2 regions of the Paenibacillus sp. MB22_1 genome follow, and region 1 is predicted to be linked to the other one. Evidence: riboswitches for the same ligand, from Rfam matches in the RefSeq annotation. Region 1 holds a riboswitch; the other holds the start of a gene.
The links. Region 1 has a riboswitch for glycine ahead of sdaAB (L-serine ammonia-lyase, iron-sulfur-dependent subunit beta). Riboswitches for the same ligand answer to the same signal wherever they lie in the genome.
Positions count from the first base shown of each region.

Region 1 (7,669 bases):
ACGAAGCCGTCAGCCCTGGAACGCTGTCAAAGGATACCGTCACCGCTTCACCTGCTGTTAAATGAACATCCTCTGCCGGTGTCAGATTAGTGATCTCCGGCAGCTCGGTATCCACGTAGACCGTCCGAGTGACCGTGGTTTCGTTTCCGGCGTGGTCCGTCGCGGTTACGGTGATCAGATTCTCACCGGCATTAATCAACATACGGTACGCGAACGCGCCGCTGCCTTCCAGCGGAACTTCTTGTCCGTTTACGGTCAGCTTGTTGATGAACTCATCAAGCGCAGAACCCGTCACGTTCAGCACTTCCGAATTGGTTCGGAAGCCGTCCACCGGTGAAACTACTTCGAGTTCCGGAGCGGTGGTGTCCAGTGTAATTGTGACTGACAGTGAACGATCTGTTGCTTTTCCGTTCACGATGACTTCGGCGGACAACGCGTTGGCTCCGTCATGAAGCTCGATCGGCAGACTGAATTGTCCGTTTTCAACCGTAGTTTCACCCGCCAGCTCGGTGCCGTTGTACACCTTCACCTCAGCGTCGTTGGCTGGAGAGGTTCCGGTCACGGTAAAGGTAGATTGATTCGTATAAGAGCCGTCCTCCGGCGACGTAATGACCGGCGCGTCCACCGGATAACGCACGATGGCACGAATCATGAAGTTGCCTTGTGCTTGTTCCGCCAAGCTCCACGCCCCATTGATTCGATTCCAGCTGCGACGGGCGTTCGGGCTGGATTCGTCGGCTGCAAGCCCCGGAGCGTTTGTTCCGGCCAAGGTTTGAATGTACACGATGTAGAAGTCGCCTTCGACAGTGACCGGTTCCGGCAGCTCGAGCACGGTCCATTGGTCATTACGCAATGCGGTACCGTCAAAAGGACCGGCTACTTGCCGACCTGGCGCTCCGTCAGGGCCGGATGCGTCGTAAACGGCGTATTGGAACTCGGTTCCGCCCGGAACAGGCCATTCGGTATTCCAGAATCGGATCGATGCGCCGGTGACTTGCACCGCGCCGGCTTCCGGCGTCATGCGTACCGCCCAGGCGTTGTTTGCCGCGTTGAAGGCCCAAGCATTTTCCGGCGTGCCATCATCGTAGGCGATTTCGCCCGGCAAGCCCACAAACGGCCTGAGCGCCAACGAGCCGTCGGCTGTACCGTTCGGCGGTACCGTAACGGTTAACGTATTCGCGTAATAATCGGCCGCTCTTGCCGACAAGGTATAGGTGCCTTCCAGAAGCTCTAATGAGAAGCTGCCATCAGCCCCGGTGATTTGCGGTGCAACCATCGCATCTTCATGCACCATTACCGTTGCGCCTTCAATCGGCTCCCCAGTACGTTTATCGGTAATCGTTCCGGTGAGCGTACCTTTCGGAATCGGCTGCAGGGTGAAGTTGACCTTGGCGTTTACCTGATCGGCGATGGTCACATTGGCCGTTTGCGGATAATAGCCGTAGGCTTCCGCTTTCAGCGTGTAATCCCCAGCAACATGATTCAAGCTGTAGCGTCCGGTGGCTGGATCGGTTTTTACAGAGCGCCCGGTTTCCACCACCGTCACGGTTGCGCTGGCCGGCAGGCTGCTGATGCCGATGTCACCGGCTGGCTTCGCTTGTTTCACCTGCTGCTCGAATTCGGCCTTGCTTGTGCGGGTCAGCTTGTAGGCCGGCCCGGATTTTACGGCCTTGTCCGTTTTTGCTCCGGCTTCGCCAAGCACGTTTTGCGTCACCTGATCTTCCGGTGTATTTACGCTAAGCACCTGAACGTTGTCGATGTACCAGCCGGCTTTCACAACGCTGCCGTCCGTCGTTAAACGGAACCGCACCTGAACTTGCTCTCCGACATAATCTTCGAGATCGTAATAAGCGGTGCTCCAAACCTTGCCATTGGTGCTATGTGAAAATTTGCCCAGCTCGTTCCATGTCGTTCCGCCGTCGGAGCTGATTTCCACATAACCGTTATCATAATTGGTTTCAATTTCAAACCAATGATCAAACACAAGGGTAGCATTATCGACGGTGCTCAAATCGATCGTCGGGGAGATGAGCGAAGCATTTGTTCCATTCTCATAGTTGCTGTCGAGATCGGTTCCCCATACGTTTGGCTCGGAGACAGCGCTAGCCGGACCGGGTACCACCGGGGTGCCGCGTTCCCATTCGTCCCGCGTGCCGCTGTGCGTCCAGCCGTTATCGCTGCTGCCGTCGAAGTTATCACTGAATACCGTCACCGGACGTACAACTGTCAGCTCCAGCTCATTGGATTTAGGGCCTTCGTTGTCACTGTAATCCGTAGCGGTGACCGCATAATAATAGGTATGATCCGTTTCAGTTGTTGTGTCGGTAAATTCCGTTTGGCCGCTTGTACCGATCACCTCATAACCGGAGCCCGAAGTGGTCGAGCGGTACACCGTGTACAATTTCACGTCCTCATCGGCGGACGGAGACCAGGACAACTCGGCACTGCCGGCAAAGTTCACGGAGCCGGTCAGATCGGCAGGTGCTTCAGGTGCGGTGGCGTCAGGTACTTGCAGGGACAGATCGTCCAGGTACCAACCGGCCTTATGCACGGAGCCGTCGCTGGTCAGTCCAAACTGCAGGTAAACTTGCTCACCGGCATAGTCGCGCAGGTCCAGGTATTGTGTTTTCCAGCCGTCGCTTGTGCCAGTGAATTCCGCTACCGGTACGAACGCGTAATCGGTGTCTAAAGAAGCGATATACACCGTGCCGATATCGTAGCCCTCCTCAAGGTCATACCAATGCTTAAAAGAGAGCAATGCCCCTTGCGGACTATCGGTCAAATTGATCGGCGGCATAAGCAGATACGAATTGCTGTTGGGGGCGTAGGTGCCGGTCAGATTGCTGGCGTACACCTTCTCACCGGAGTAGGCGCTGCCCGGTCCGCTGACTGGCGTTCCCCAAGCCCAAGTGTTGCCGGCTCCGCCAGACTGGAATCCGATGGGTTCCGACTCGAAATCTTGCAAATATCCGGGCTCGATCCCGGCTGACACCGTCACAGAATAGTGCTCGCTGTCAAATCCGTTATTGCCGTAATCATTCACGTGGATATAATATTCAAGGCCGGCTGTTCCGATCAGGAAAGCGGGGATGGTGGCTTCATATACGCCATCCTTCTCGTTTCCGGATACCCGTGTGGCCGGAATATATAAATAATGGCTGGTTCCAGCTTCTTTCGCATAAAAATCGACCGACGTGACCGCCACCTCGTCGCTGACACGGGCGGATAATGTCAAATCAAAGCCTTCATATATTAAGGTAGGCGGCGTATGCTCTAGGACCGGTTCGTCCAAGTCTTCTCCGCCGGTCACCACGCGACCGGAGACGCTGCCGATCCCTTGGAGAACAGAGCCTACGGCGTTCAACGCATTTACAATGCCGTATCCATACCCGTTATTAGGGACTGTCTCATACTCGGCGTCTGTCCGCGGTGTGGCCGTGCTGGTCAGGATTTCCTCCAGCTGGTCTACCGTGAGGGAATGGTTGGCCTGCAGCAGCAAGGCAGCGATGGCTGTCGTATGCGGGCCTGCCATCGAGGTGCCGTCCCAGCCGCCTTCATAGGCACCACCGGGAACGGAGGACCGAATGTTGACCCCTGGTGCGGAAACTTCCGGTTTAATTTCACCGTAAGGCGAAGGTCCACGCAAAGAGAAATCCGCCAAATTCCCGTTGATGTCCGTAGCACCGGTGGCAAACGCTTCAGGATAGTTAGCTGGCGCAGCTACCGAACCGGGACCGCCGGGGTTGAAGATATCGGTGTTGCCCGCCGAGAACTCAGGGAAGATTTGCGCGCTTCTCCAAGCTTGTACGATCGGGCGGAACCATTCATCAATACCGGGGCCTCCTCCCCAGGAATTGTTCACCACGTCCGGAGCCAGCTCCGGATGCAGATTCCCTTCGGCATCCACCGGGGCGAGCAACCATTGGCCGCCGTCCAGAATGATGGCATCCGTGGTGGAGGGGTTAAAGATACGGACTGCGATCCATTTCGCCCCAGGCGCAACGCCGATCTGGTTCGAGCCGTCCGGCTCCGAACCAACCATCGTTCCCATGGTGTGCGTGCCGTGGCCGTGGCTATCGGTAGGCAGCGAAGCATGGCTGTGCGGATCATACCAGCTGAGTTCGGGATTCACGATATTGCCCGAAGCATCAAGGGCCCGCCATTTGCTCCGTAGAGCCGGGTGGTTGTAATCTACCCCGGTATCGAGGTTAGCTACAACGATGCCGGTGCCGTCGATGCCCATATTCCACACCTCGGGGGCATTGACCTGGGCGATGTTCCACTCGACGCTGCTTGGAGTAACGTCGGAGGGAGCTTGACTTGTACCGCCCAGCGAAGAAGAAATTTCGTCGGCCGGTTTCACGGCAGGCTCTGCAGCCGCATCTTTGTGGATTTCAACCTTTTGCAGATGTCGTTCTTCATTCGGCAGAATTTTCTCCACTTCGGGGAAAAGGGCGATTTGCTCCAGTACTTCTTTCGAGCTTGTCACCGCCATGGCATTTACGATAAAGTAGCTTTTGTAGTCTTTCACCTCTCCGGATTGCTGGGCTTTCCGCAAGTATTCCTCCAGCGCATATTGGGTGCGGGAGGCCGTTTCGCGCAGGGCGCTGACAACGGAAGTCCGTACGGACAGCTTCGCGGCGGAAGGAGTGGATTTCTCCAGCTGGGCTTTCTGAAGAGCCAGCTTGGCGACCGAAGTTGTATCGGTCTGCTCCTTGAGTTTGACCAGGTAGGTGACGAAGTCGTCTTGCTTAAACTGGGTCTGCAATTTAGCGTCGATCTTGGCTTCGGCCACTTGGGGCGCGCTCGATCTCAGGCTGCTTTGTCCCGATACGCTGCTGCTGCTGGCGGAGGCGACGGGAACGAGAGTTAACGCAAGAAGGATCGACATGCCAAGCGAGAAAGGTTTGCGAAATCTCTTGAGACTTATCAACTTCTTCACTCCCTTTGATTAAGTTTTAAGCCCAACATCCATCCTGTGACGGCCGCCCGGAGAAACGAATAGCTGAGTCCGGACGCATTACGCCTGACAAAAATTGAAGCAAGTGCCTCTTGGGTACATCACCTCCTTCATGTAAAATAGTGGAAGCGGGTGTAAGTAAGTCATGGTGGATGTGGATGTGAGTTGAAGCCAATGCTGTGGAGAGAATCGTTTTAGTTTAGCAGGGGTCATAGAGTGAAGATAAGTTAACACGGAGCGCACCTTATTTTTCAACAATTCATAAAATAAGGTAAAATCTGGGGTTGTTACGGACAGTATATATCTGTAAAATCAGGTATACAAGTGGGTGGATGAGTAAAATATACATATTTTCTTATAAAAATAGGAAAAAATAACTAGAATTCAACGTGAACCACCGGAATTTATGTAAGATATCTTGACATCTTGCTAGCTTCGGTTTACATTAAGCACAAATTCATATCGGCGAATGAGGATGATGGGAGAGTCCGCGGGCTGATCCGAAAAGGGACGCCAGCTTAGCGGCACCGAAGGAGCAAGGGCCGGTCCTGCAGCCGGCAGCCGAATCTCTCAGGTACAAGGACCATGATCGGACGCCACTCTGGAGAGAGCGAACAGCCACCCAAGAGGTACATGGACCCGGATGTTAAGTTGAACCGGGAACATTAAACTTTCAGGTAACGGGGACAGAGCGAAAGGCAGCAGCCTTTTTGCTCTGTCTCTTTTTCGTCATAGAAAAAATGAGGGGAAGATGTAGCGATGCGATTTAAAAGCGTATTTTCTATTATCGGTCCGGCGATGATTGGGCCTTCCAGCTCACATACGGCCGGGGCTGTACGGATTGGACGATTTGCCCGTCAGCTGCTCGGAACCGCGCCGGTCAAGGCGGAGATTTGTTTCTACGGCTCCTTTGCCGAAACGTACAGCGGGCACGGTACCGATCTGGCCATCGTTGGCGGCATTCTGGATTACCGTACGGACGACGAGCGAATCCGCCAGTCGATGCAGGACGCTGAAAAGCAGGGGATTGAGGTGGTGTTTGCCACCGGAGTCCTGCCTGGGGCCCATCCGAATACGGTAAAAATAAAACTAACCCGCCAAGACGGAAGTCATATCGAGGTCATGGGGGCATCCATTGGCGGAGGGACGATCGTCATTCGCAACATCGACGGTTTTGAGGTGAAATGCTCAGGCGAGCTGCCGACGCTGGTCATCTCCCACGCAGACCGGCAAGGGGTACTGGCAGGGATTACGGCCTTGTTCAGCCGGGAGAACGTCAATATCGGCTACATTATTACCGATCGGAAAGGGCGGACCGCTGAGGCACTGACTGTTGTGGAAGCCGATTCGTCCATTCCGCCGGAATTAGTGGAGGCGATCCGTGCGTTGGAGCATGTCAGCCAAGTGTCCTATATTGATCTGACGAAGTAAAGCGAGGAGGGAGCACGATGCGTTTTAAAAATTTACGTGAGCTGGCCCAGCTCTGTGAGCGGGAATCTCGCACGATTTCCAGCATTATGATTCAGGACCAGGTGGAAGAGAGCGGGCAATCGGAGGAAGAAATTTTGGCCGCCATGAACGAATACTACCAAATCATGAAAACGGCGGTGCATAAGGGGCTGACGGAGGATATCGTCTCCACAAGCGGGCTGACCGGCGGCGATGCCAAAAGGGTGGAGGCTTACCGCAATCGCAGTGAGACCTCGGTTGGTGACATCGCATGTCAGGCCATGGCTTATGCGCTGGCCGTGTCCGAGGTGAACGCTTCGATGGGCCGGATCGTCGCCACGCCGACGGCGGGCTCGTGCGGCATCATCCCCGGCGTGTTCGTCAGCGCCCAAGAGCGCTTCGGCTGGGAGGATGAGCATCTTGTGCGCGGGTTGTTTTGCGCGGGGGCCATCGGGTACGTGATCGCCAACAACTCGTTTATTTCCGGTGCAGAAGGGGGCTGCCAAGCAGAAATCGGATCGGCGATTGGGATGGCGGCCGGTGCAATGGTTGAGCTACGCGGCGGGACGCCGGAGCAGGCGGTGCACGCCGTTGGCCTCGCGTTAAAGAACACGCTGGGGTTGATCTGTGATCCCGTTGGCGGTCTCGTCGAAATTCCTTGTATCGTGCGTAACGGCTTTGGGGCGGTGAATGCGCTGGCTGCCGCCGATATGGCCTTGGCCGGTGTGCGCAGTGCGATCCCGTCGGACGAAGTCATCGACGTGATGCTGGAGGTGGGCTCGGCGATGCCCAGCCGCCATCGCGAAACCGCGCAGGGCGGGCTGGCACAAACGCCTACCGGCCGCAAAATCATGAAGGAGCTGCGAAGCCGGAAGAAGTAGAAGGAGTTGCTCCAAAGGTTTTCTTTTTTCAGAGGTAGGGTATGGATTCGGTTTATTCCGGTTGGGCTTCCATGGTGTTGCATTGCTTCTTGTTGACTGCAATGCAACAACAACGCTGCGCAAATAAACGAACGACGAGACTAGTGCAAGCAGCTTCCCGTGACGGTCGATGACCGAACCCACTTTGCGGGAAGCGACCATCGCGAGGATCGAGCCCGGGAAGATGACCAGTCCGGCATGGCTGGCGGTTAATCCGAAGCGATGCACTAAAATTTGCGGCAGCAAAAACAAGGTGGCAAAGCTGCCAGCGATACGGCCGACATGATCAAGGCCATCGCTTTGCCGCGCCGCTGGATCGGAACGTAACGGGATAACGTAA
Region 1 is NZ_JBLADV010000002.1:2,465,471-2,473,139, forward strand. It holds gene ACL02P_RS22985 (S8 family serine peptidase) at 1-4,933, opposite strand, end outside; glycine riboswitch at 5,430-5,556, shown strand; gene sdaAB (L-serine ammonia-lyase, iron-sulfur-dependent subunit beta) at 5,720-6,391, shown strand; gene sdaAA (L-serine ammonia-lyase, iron-sulfur-dependent, subunit alpha) at 6,409-7,290, shown strand; gene ACL02P_RS23000 (MFS transporter) at 7,557-7,669, opposite strand, start outside.

Region 2 (7,669 bases), on a different contig from region 1:
TCCCACATCGCCTATGCGGTTATTGCTTTAGGTGTGCTGTTGGTGGGCTTTCTCTGGCTGCGCCGGAGAAAAAAGGAGCAAAGCGGCAACATCAAAATAGAGAGATAAGGAGAAACCTAGGAAATGAACTTGTTGGAACTCATAAAAGCGATTATTCTTGGCCTGGTGGAGGGACTTACGGAGTTTGCGCCGGTGTCCTCCACAGGGCATATGATCATTGTGGATGATATGTGGCTGAAAACCGAGGAGCTGCTCGGTTCAAAGTATGTGGCGAACACGTTTAAAGTCGTGATCCAACTCGGCTCGATTTTGGCGGTCTTGGTCGTGTTCCGCAACCGATTTATCGATTTGCTGGGGCTGTCGCGCTGGATGCCGAAGGCCAAAGGGGAAGCGGCCAGACAGAGCGGACCGCGATTGAAGCTGATGCAGGTGATCGTAGGGTTGATTCCTGCCGGGATTCTTGGTGTGTTATTTGAGGATTTTATTGATGAGCATCTATTCTCCACCGCAACCGTGTTAATTGGCCTGGTGATCGGAGCGCTGCTGATGATCGCTGCCGACCGGTTTGCGCCCAAGCGCGCAAGCGTGGATACTGTTGACCAAATTACGTACAAGCAGGCGCTCGGCATTGGGTTGTTCCAATGTCTGTCGATCTGGCCGGGCTTCTCCCGTTCGGGTTCGACGATTTCCGGCGGGGTGCTGCTAGGTTTGAGCCACCGGGCCGCGGCTGACTTCACCTTTATCATGGCCGTTCCGATCATGGCCGGGGCCAGCTTGATCTCCCTGATGAAGAACCTGGAATATTTCACGATCGATGCACTGCCTTTCTTTGTTATTGGCTTTATCAGTGCCTTCGTGTTTGCATTGTTGGCGATCCGATTCTTCTTGAAGCTAATCGACCGCATCAAGCTGGTGCCGTTTGCGGTATATCGCATTTTGCTGGCGCTTGTGATCTGGGTGGTTTATTTCTAAATCATTGATGGAACAAAGAAGAGATGCTGCTATTCAAGCAGCATCTCTTTTTGCTTGCATGATCTTAGCCGCAAGCGCAGTTCAATACTGGCTTCCGGGCGGCGCCAGTTTCGTCCAGACGCGTCACCGGAGTGGTGTACGGAGCGTTCCGTAACATTTCCGGATTCGTTTCGGCTTCCTTGGCGATGGCGATCATCACGTCAATAAAGCCGTCCAGCGTTTCCTTGCTTTCGGTTTCCGTCGGCTCAATCATAATACATTCCTCTACGTTCAGCGGGAAGTAGATGGTTGGCGGATGATAGCCGAAATCGAGCAGCCGCTTGGCGACGTCCAGCGTGCGGATGCCGTACTTCGCCAGCCCGCTGCCGGACATCACGAATTCGTGCTTGCACAGTTGATCCGGGTACGGCAGCTCGTAATAAGGCGCTAAACGCTTCATCATATAGTTGGCGTTTAACACGGCATTTTCCGAGACTTGGCGGAGTCCATCGGGACCTAAGCTGCGGATGTACGCATACGCGCGGACGAGGATACCAAAGTTGCCGTAAAAAGCTTTCACCCGGCCAATCGAGCTGGCCGATCCGCTCGTGGCGCCACCTGCTGCCTCTTCGGAACGTGCGCCGCGGATGGTATACCGTCCGGATTCGTCTTTGACGATCCTCGGTTCAGGCAGAAACGGAATCAGCCGCTCCTTGACGCCAACTGGACCGGCGCCCGGACCACCGCCGCCATGCGGGGTGCTCATCGTTTTGTGCAGGTTGAGGTGCACCACGTCAAAGCCCATATCGCCGGGGCGGGCGATCCCCATGATGGCGTTGGAGTTCGCGCCGTCATAATACAGCAATCCGCCGGCTTCGTGCACGATGTCGGCGATCTCCAGGATCTGTTCCTCGAACAAGCCCAGCGTGTTCGGGTTGGTGAGCATCAGCGCAGCCGTGTCCTCGCCAACGGCAGCGCGCAGCGCGTCCAGGTCCACCATGCCGCGCTTGGTGGAAGGGATGGTCACCGTCTCGAAGCCGGCGACCGAGGCGCTGGCCGGGTTCGTGCCGTGCGAAGAGTCCGGCACGATCACCTTGGTGCGTTTCTCGCCGCGGCTTTCGTGGTAGGCGCGGATCATCATCAAGCCGGTCCATTCACCATGGGCTCCAGCCGCCGGCTGCAGCGTCACCGCGTCCATGCCGGTGAGTCCGGCCAAATCCTGCTGCAGGCGGTACATCAGCTCGAGTGCCCCTTGTACGCTTTCCTCCGGCTGGTAAGGATGGATTTTCGCCAAACCGGGGTAACGCGCGACGTCCTCATTGACCTTCGGATTGTACTTCATCGTACAGGAGCCCAGCGGATAAAAGCCGTTGTCCACCCCGAAATTCCGGCGGGACAACGCGGTATAATGCCGAATCACGTCCACCTCGTAAACTTCGGGAAAAGCGAGGCCTTCGCTCCGCAGCATGCCCTGCGGCACGAGATCTTCCTTCGGGACGGTCGGAACGTCGCATTCCGGCAGAGAATAGCCGATCCGCCCAGGGCGGCTGCGCTCAAAAATCAACAGTTCATCGGATTTCGTCGTCTCTTTTATTTCGAGCATATTGATTCCTCCAGTACGCGGGCGAATTGGTCAATTTCTGCTTTGCTGCGCTTCTCCGTCACGGCGATCAGCAGATGGCCGGCGAGTTCGGGATAGCTGCGTCCCAGATCGTACCCGCCGATAAACCCGGCGGCAAGCAGATCCCGCTGCAACTGAGCCGGGTCGGTGCCCTCCGGCAGCCGAAGCACAAACTCGTTGAAGAACGGCGACTCAAAAGCGGCGCTTACGCCAGGAATGGCGGTGAACACCTGTTTGGCATAATGGCTTTTCTGCAAATTCAGCTCCGCAACTTCGGCCATTCCTTGCTTGCCCATCATGGATAAGTAGACAGAGGCAGCCAAGGCAAGCAGGGCCTGGTTGGAGCAGATGTTGGAGGTTGCTTTCTCGCGGCGGATATGCTGCTCACGGGCTTGCAGTGTCAAGACGAACCCGCGCTTGCCGTTGCGATCGGTGGTCTGCCCGACGATCCGGCCGGGGATCCGGCGCATATGCGCTTCCGATACGGCGAAGAAACCGCAGGTTGGTCCGCCGAAGGAAGGAGCCAGCCCCAGCGGCTGGGCGTCGCCAACGACGATGTCGGCTCCAAGCTTGCCCGGCGCTTCCAGCAAGCCAAGTGCGAGCGGATTACTGCTGACGATCAGCAAGCTCCCTTGGGCATGGGCCAGTTCGCCGATGGCACGAAGATCCTCCAGGGAGCCAAAGAAGTTCGGGTTCTGGATCAAGACGGCAGCGGTGTCCTTGGTGACGGCCGCAGCAAGCGCCTCACGATCAATTACGCCTTGCTCCCAGCCGACCTCAACGATCTCCAGATTCAGACCGTGAGCGTAGGTGGCGAGCACCTCGCGTGCTTCCGGATGGACGGTGCGGGAGACGATAAGCTGTTTGCGTCTGGTGGCAGCCGCGGCCAGGTTGCCGGCTTCGGCTAAAGCGGTAGCTCCGTCGTACATGCTGGCATTGGCGACCTTCAGTCCGGTCAGCTCGCAGATGTACGACTGGAATTCGAAAATCGCCTGCAGCTCGCCTTGGCTAATTTCCGGCTGATACGGCGTGTACGCGGTATAAAATTCCGAACGGGACACGACGTGCTGAATGACGGAAGGAATGTGATGGTCATAAATCCCGGCACCAAGAAAGCTGGTGAATCGGTCGGTGTCGGCATTACGACCGGCAAGTTCTGCTAAGTGGCGGGTCAGCGCGTATTCGTCTAAACGAGGGGATACCGGGAGTTCACCTTGAATGCGAATGCTCTCCGGAATGTCCTTGAACAGCTCTTGGACGGAGCTTGCGCCGATCGTTTGCAGCATTTCCGCTTGGTCTTGTTCGGTTAACGGCAAATAACGATGTTTTAGCATCTGATTTCGTGTTCTCCTTTCACCGCTTGGCGGCAGGGTTTCGGCGATAGAACGGCAGCGGGACGACCTTGGCCTTCAGCCGCTTGCCGCGGATGTCGACCTCCACAATCGTGCCGGGTTTGGTATAGCGGTTGGTGAGGATCGCCATCCCGAGGTTTTTTTTCAGGGTAGGCGATTGCGTGCCTGTCGTGACTTCTCCGATCGGTTCCTCAGAGCCTTCGGCAAACACCGGGTAATGCGTACGCGGAATCCCGCGATCGATCATCTCCAGGCCGACGAGGCGGCGAGGGATGCCTTCATCCCGTTGTTTGATCAATGCATCGCGGCCGATGAAGTCGCCTTGCTCCAGCTTCACGAATCGGTTTAAGCCCACTTCGAGCGGGGTGATCTCAGGTCCCAATTCCTGGCCGTACAGAGGCAGGCAAGCTTCGAAGCGCAGCGTATCTCTAGCGCCCAGCCCGGCCGGGAGAAGGCCATGGCTCTCCCCGGCCTCCATCAGTATGTCCCAAAGCGCTTGCGCTTGCTCGGCTGCTACATACAACTCAAATCCGTCCTCGCCGGTATACCCGGTTCTGGACAGCAAGGCAGGTATGCCGGCAATCCGCGCTTCCCGGATAAATGTGAACGGACGCAAGGCCACTGGATCCTCCCCTTCGCTAAGAGGGGAGAGGAGGGAGGCGGCCAGCGGCCCTTGAACGGCAAGCAACGCCGTCTCGTCGGAGGCGTTCCGCATGGTTACACCTTCAGCAGGAAGGTGCTGCTGCAGCCAGTCCCAGTCTTTTTCAATATTCGAGGCGTTGACCACCAGCATGTACTTGCCTTCATCCAGTTGATAGATCAACAGATCGTCCACCACGCCGCCATCGGGATAGCAGAGCAAGGTGTATTGGGCTTTCCCCGGCTGAAGCAGAGTCACGTCGTTGGTTGTCATGTGTTGCAAAAAGCGTTCCGACTCAGGGCCCTCCACGAAAAATTCGCCCATATGCGATACGTCAAACAGACCGGCGCGCTCGCGCACGGCTTCGTGCTCTTTCTGGATGCCGCTGAACTGCACCGGCAGCTCCCAACCGCCGAAATCGATACAGCGGACTCCTTCATAACGCGCATATCCGGGATAGAGCGGCGTACGCCGCAATGCGGATTCGGACATTGCCATCACCTCGTAAGGGCCGGATCGGCCAATTTTTGAGAACAGCAAAAAGGACAGGCCAAAGAAAACCCGCTAGCCTACCTAACGGTTCTTCCCGGCTCTGTCCCTTGTACCTGAGAGTTACCCTGTGCTAAGGCTCGAAGCTCGCGCAGGTTTCCCCTTGGGTGATTCACGTAGAGGATACCTCTACGTGAATGCTCTCCAGAGTTGCGTCCGGCAGAGGTCCTTTTGCCTGAGAGATTCACCGCTTCGCGGCTTGCTCCTTCGGCGTTACAATACGGTAATTGTAATCTCTCCCCCTGCCATCAACCGCAGCTTACACATCTCATTAATACTCAAAAACCGCCTAGATGTCAATAAAGTTATCATAATAATTTTAATTAAATTCGTTTACTGGAAAAGGCTACGCTTACATTTTGTTAGACTCTATCAAATGTGTTAATAATATTGACATGAGAGCTAGGTTTGGAATAATCTGAACGAGGGAAATACGAAGATAGATAATCCACAATGTGTAAGGTATGCTAGATCATCCGAAAGAGGAGGAGCAAGCTTTGGCTAGTGAGATCAGGGAAAACGTGTTGTACAGCGATGAGCATGAATGGGTGCTTGATTTGGGGGATGGGACGGTGAAGATCGGCATCTCCGACGTAGCCCAACATCGGCTGGGCGACATCGTGTTCGTGGAGCTGCCCGAACCGGGGCAGGAATTCGAAGCGCAGGAAGGCATCGGAACGATCGAATCCGTTAAGACGGTCGCCGATTTGTTTACGCCGGTCAGCGGGACTGTGCTGGCGGTGAACCGGGAGCTGGATACCGCGCCGGAGCTCGTGAATGAAGAGCCGTACGACGGGGGCTGGATGGTTCACATTCGTTTGAAGGAAGACGCAAACGTCGCGCTGGCGAATTTGATGGACGCGAAGGCGTATGCGGAATTTATCGAGAGATAAAGCAAGATTTCGGGCAAAGTAAGAAACTCGCGGTCAGCGTAATCGCGGAAGCCGCTGATGTTCGGTCAGCATAACTCCGCTATCGCTTGTCGCGAGTTGTTTTTTTAGGCATGATGCCCTTTGGGGGGCAACAGCAGGGAACGGTACAGCGCTTCAAACATAAACTCCAGCGCTTCCAGATGGCGCTTGGCCTTGGTGATGTTAGCCCCCCAGGCATAGATCCCGTGATTTTGCAGCAACAACGCGGGCACACTTGTATCCAGACTGCCCGGGATTTGCTTGAGGATGGCAGGGAGCTCGGCGGCGTTTGGCAGAATCGGCACTCGGATCTCCGCTTGCATCTCCCATATCTCTAGGCTTTTGAGCAGTTCGTTTCCCTTGAGTGGGACGCCGCCATCCGCTGCGAAATAGTCGCTGAGCACATTATTGAACGTCGTATGTACGTGCGCGATCGCGCCGCAGCCGGTCATCCGGTAGATTCTCGCGTGTATCGGTGCGTCGGCGCAAGGCTTGAGCCGCGTTGGCTCACAGGGCGCGCCGGCGGAATCGACGAACAGCACGCCTGCCGGAGGGGAGGGTGCCGCTGACAGCTCCGACTTATACGTCTCGTCGGCTGTTACGGCAAACACGAACCGGTCCGGCGTATACCGGCCGACCCTCATCGACAAGCTGCCGCTGGAAGCGGGGAACCAACCGCGGGCGGCGAACTCCTCCCACAGGCGTTGGATGGCGTCCAGCGCCGCTTGTTTTTCTTCCCATGGGATATCGACGTAGTTCATGCTGCCGTCCCCCTTTCATACTGGCCTTAAGTGCATTGCCGGCCATCGCTGCACCACACAGCTTCGCTGCTACAACAGCGCTTGTCTCACGGCTTCGCCCATTTCTTTCGAGCGTTCGGCAGCCCGGTGGACCGCAGCCTTTACGTTCGGCTGAAAGCTGCCGGCTTCCAGCACGCCGATCGCCGCTTGCGTCGAACCGTTTGGCGAGGTGATGTCCGCACGCAGCTTGGTAGGCGCTTCGCCGGTTTCCGACATCATGAGGGCAGCGCCCAGCACCGTTTGCACGGTAAGCTCGCGGGATTGCTCTGGTGTTAGCCCGCCTTCGATGCCCGCTTCAATCATCGCTTCCATCAGATAATAAACATATGCAGGTCCGCTCCCGGATACGCCCGTCAAAATTTCCATTTGTTCTTCCGGGATAACGCTAACCATTCCAACGGCTTCAAACATCGACAAGACTTGGGCGCGCTGCGCCTCGGTGGTCTCCGGAGAGAAGGAGATCCCGGTAGCTCCATGTCCGATGGAGCAGGAGGTGTTTGGCATCGTGCGAGCCACTGCGACCGGACTGCCAAGCAGGACTTGAATCGTCGCGATAGATAAGCCGGCGATCAGGGAGACGATCAACTGACCCTCGCGCAGAAGCGGTCCAAGTTCAGCCAAAGCTTCGCCGGCGTCCTTCGGCTTCATCGCCAGGACGATAATCGATGCATCCCGCAAGTAGACCCGTTTCGCGTCCTCTTCAGCCGCTGTTTGTACCTGGTAGGTTTGCGCTAAATAATCGAGCCGTTCCCGGTTCGAGCGATTCAGCATCACAATTTGATCCGCGCCAGCAACTTGCTTATGGAGCAAGCCGCGTACGATCGCTTCAGCCATCGAACCCGCTC
Region 2 is NZ_JBLADV010000001.1:1,095,945-1,103,613, forward strand. It holds gene ACL02P_RS05055 (DedA family protein) at 1-108, shown strand, start outside; gene ACL02P_RS05060 (undecaprenyl-diphosphate phosphatase) at 124-972, shown strand; gene gcvPB (aminomethyl-transferring glycine dehydrogenase subunit GcvPB) at 1,037-2,554, opposite strand; gene gcvPA (aminomethyl-transferring glycine dehydrogenase subunit GcvPA) at 2,542-3,906, opposite strand; gene gcvT (glycine cleavage system aminomethyltransferase GcvT) at 3,926-5,056, opposite strand; glycine riboswitch at 5,267-5,365, opposite strand; gene gcvH (glycine cleavage system protein GcvH) at 5,578-6,006, shown strand; gene mtnB (methylthioribulose 1-phosphate dehydratase) at 6,111-6,785, opposite strand; gene proC (pyrroline-5-carboxylate reductase) at 6,855-7,669, opposite strand, start outside.
Region 2: another riboswitch for glycine. It lies ahead of gcvT (glycine cleavage system aminomethyltransferase GcvT); the one in region 1 lies ahead of sdaAB (L-serine ammonia-lyase, iron-sulfur-dependent subunit beta).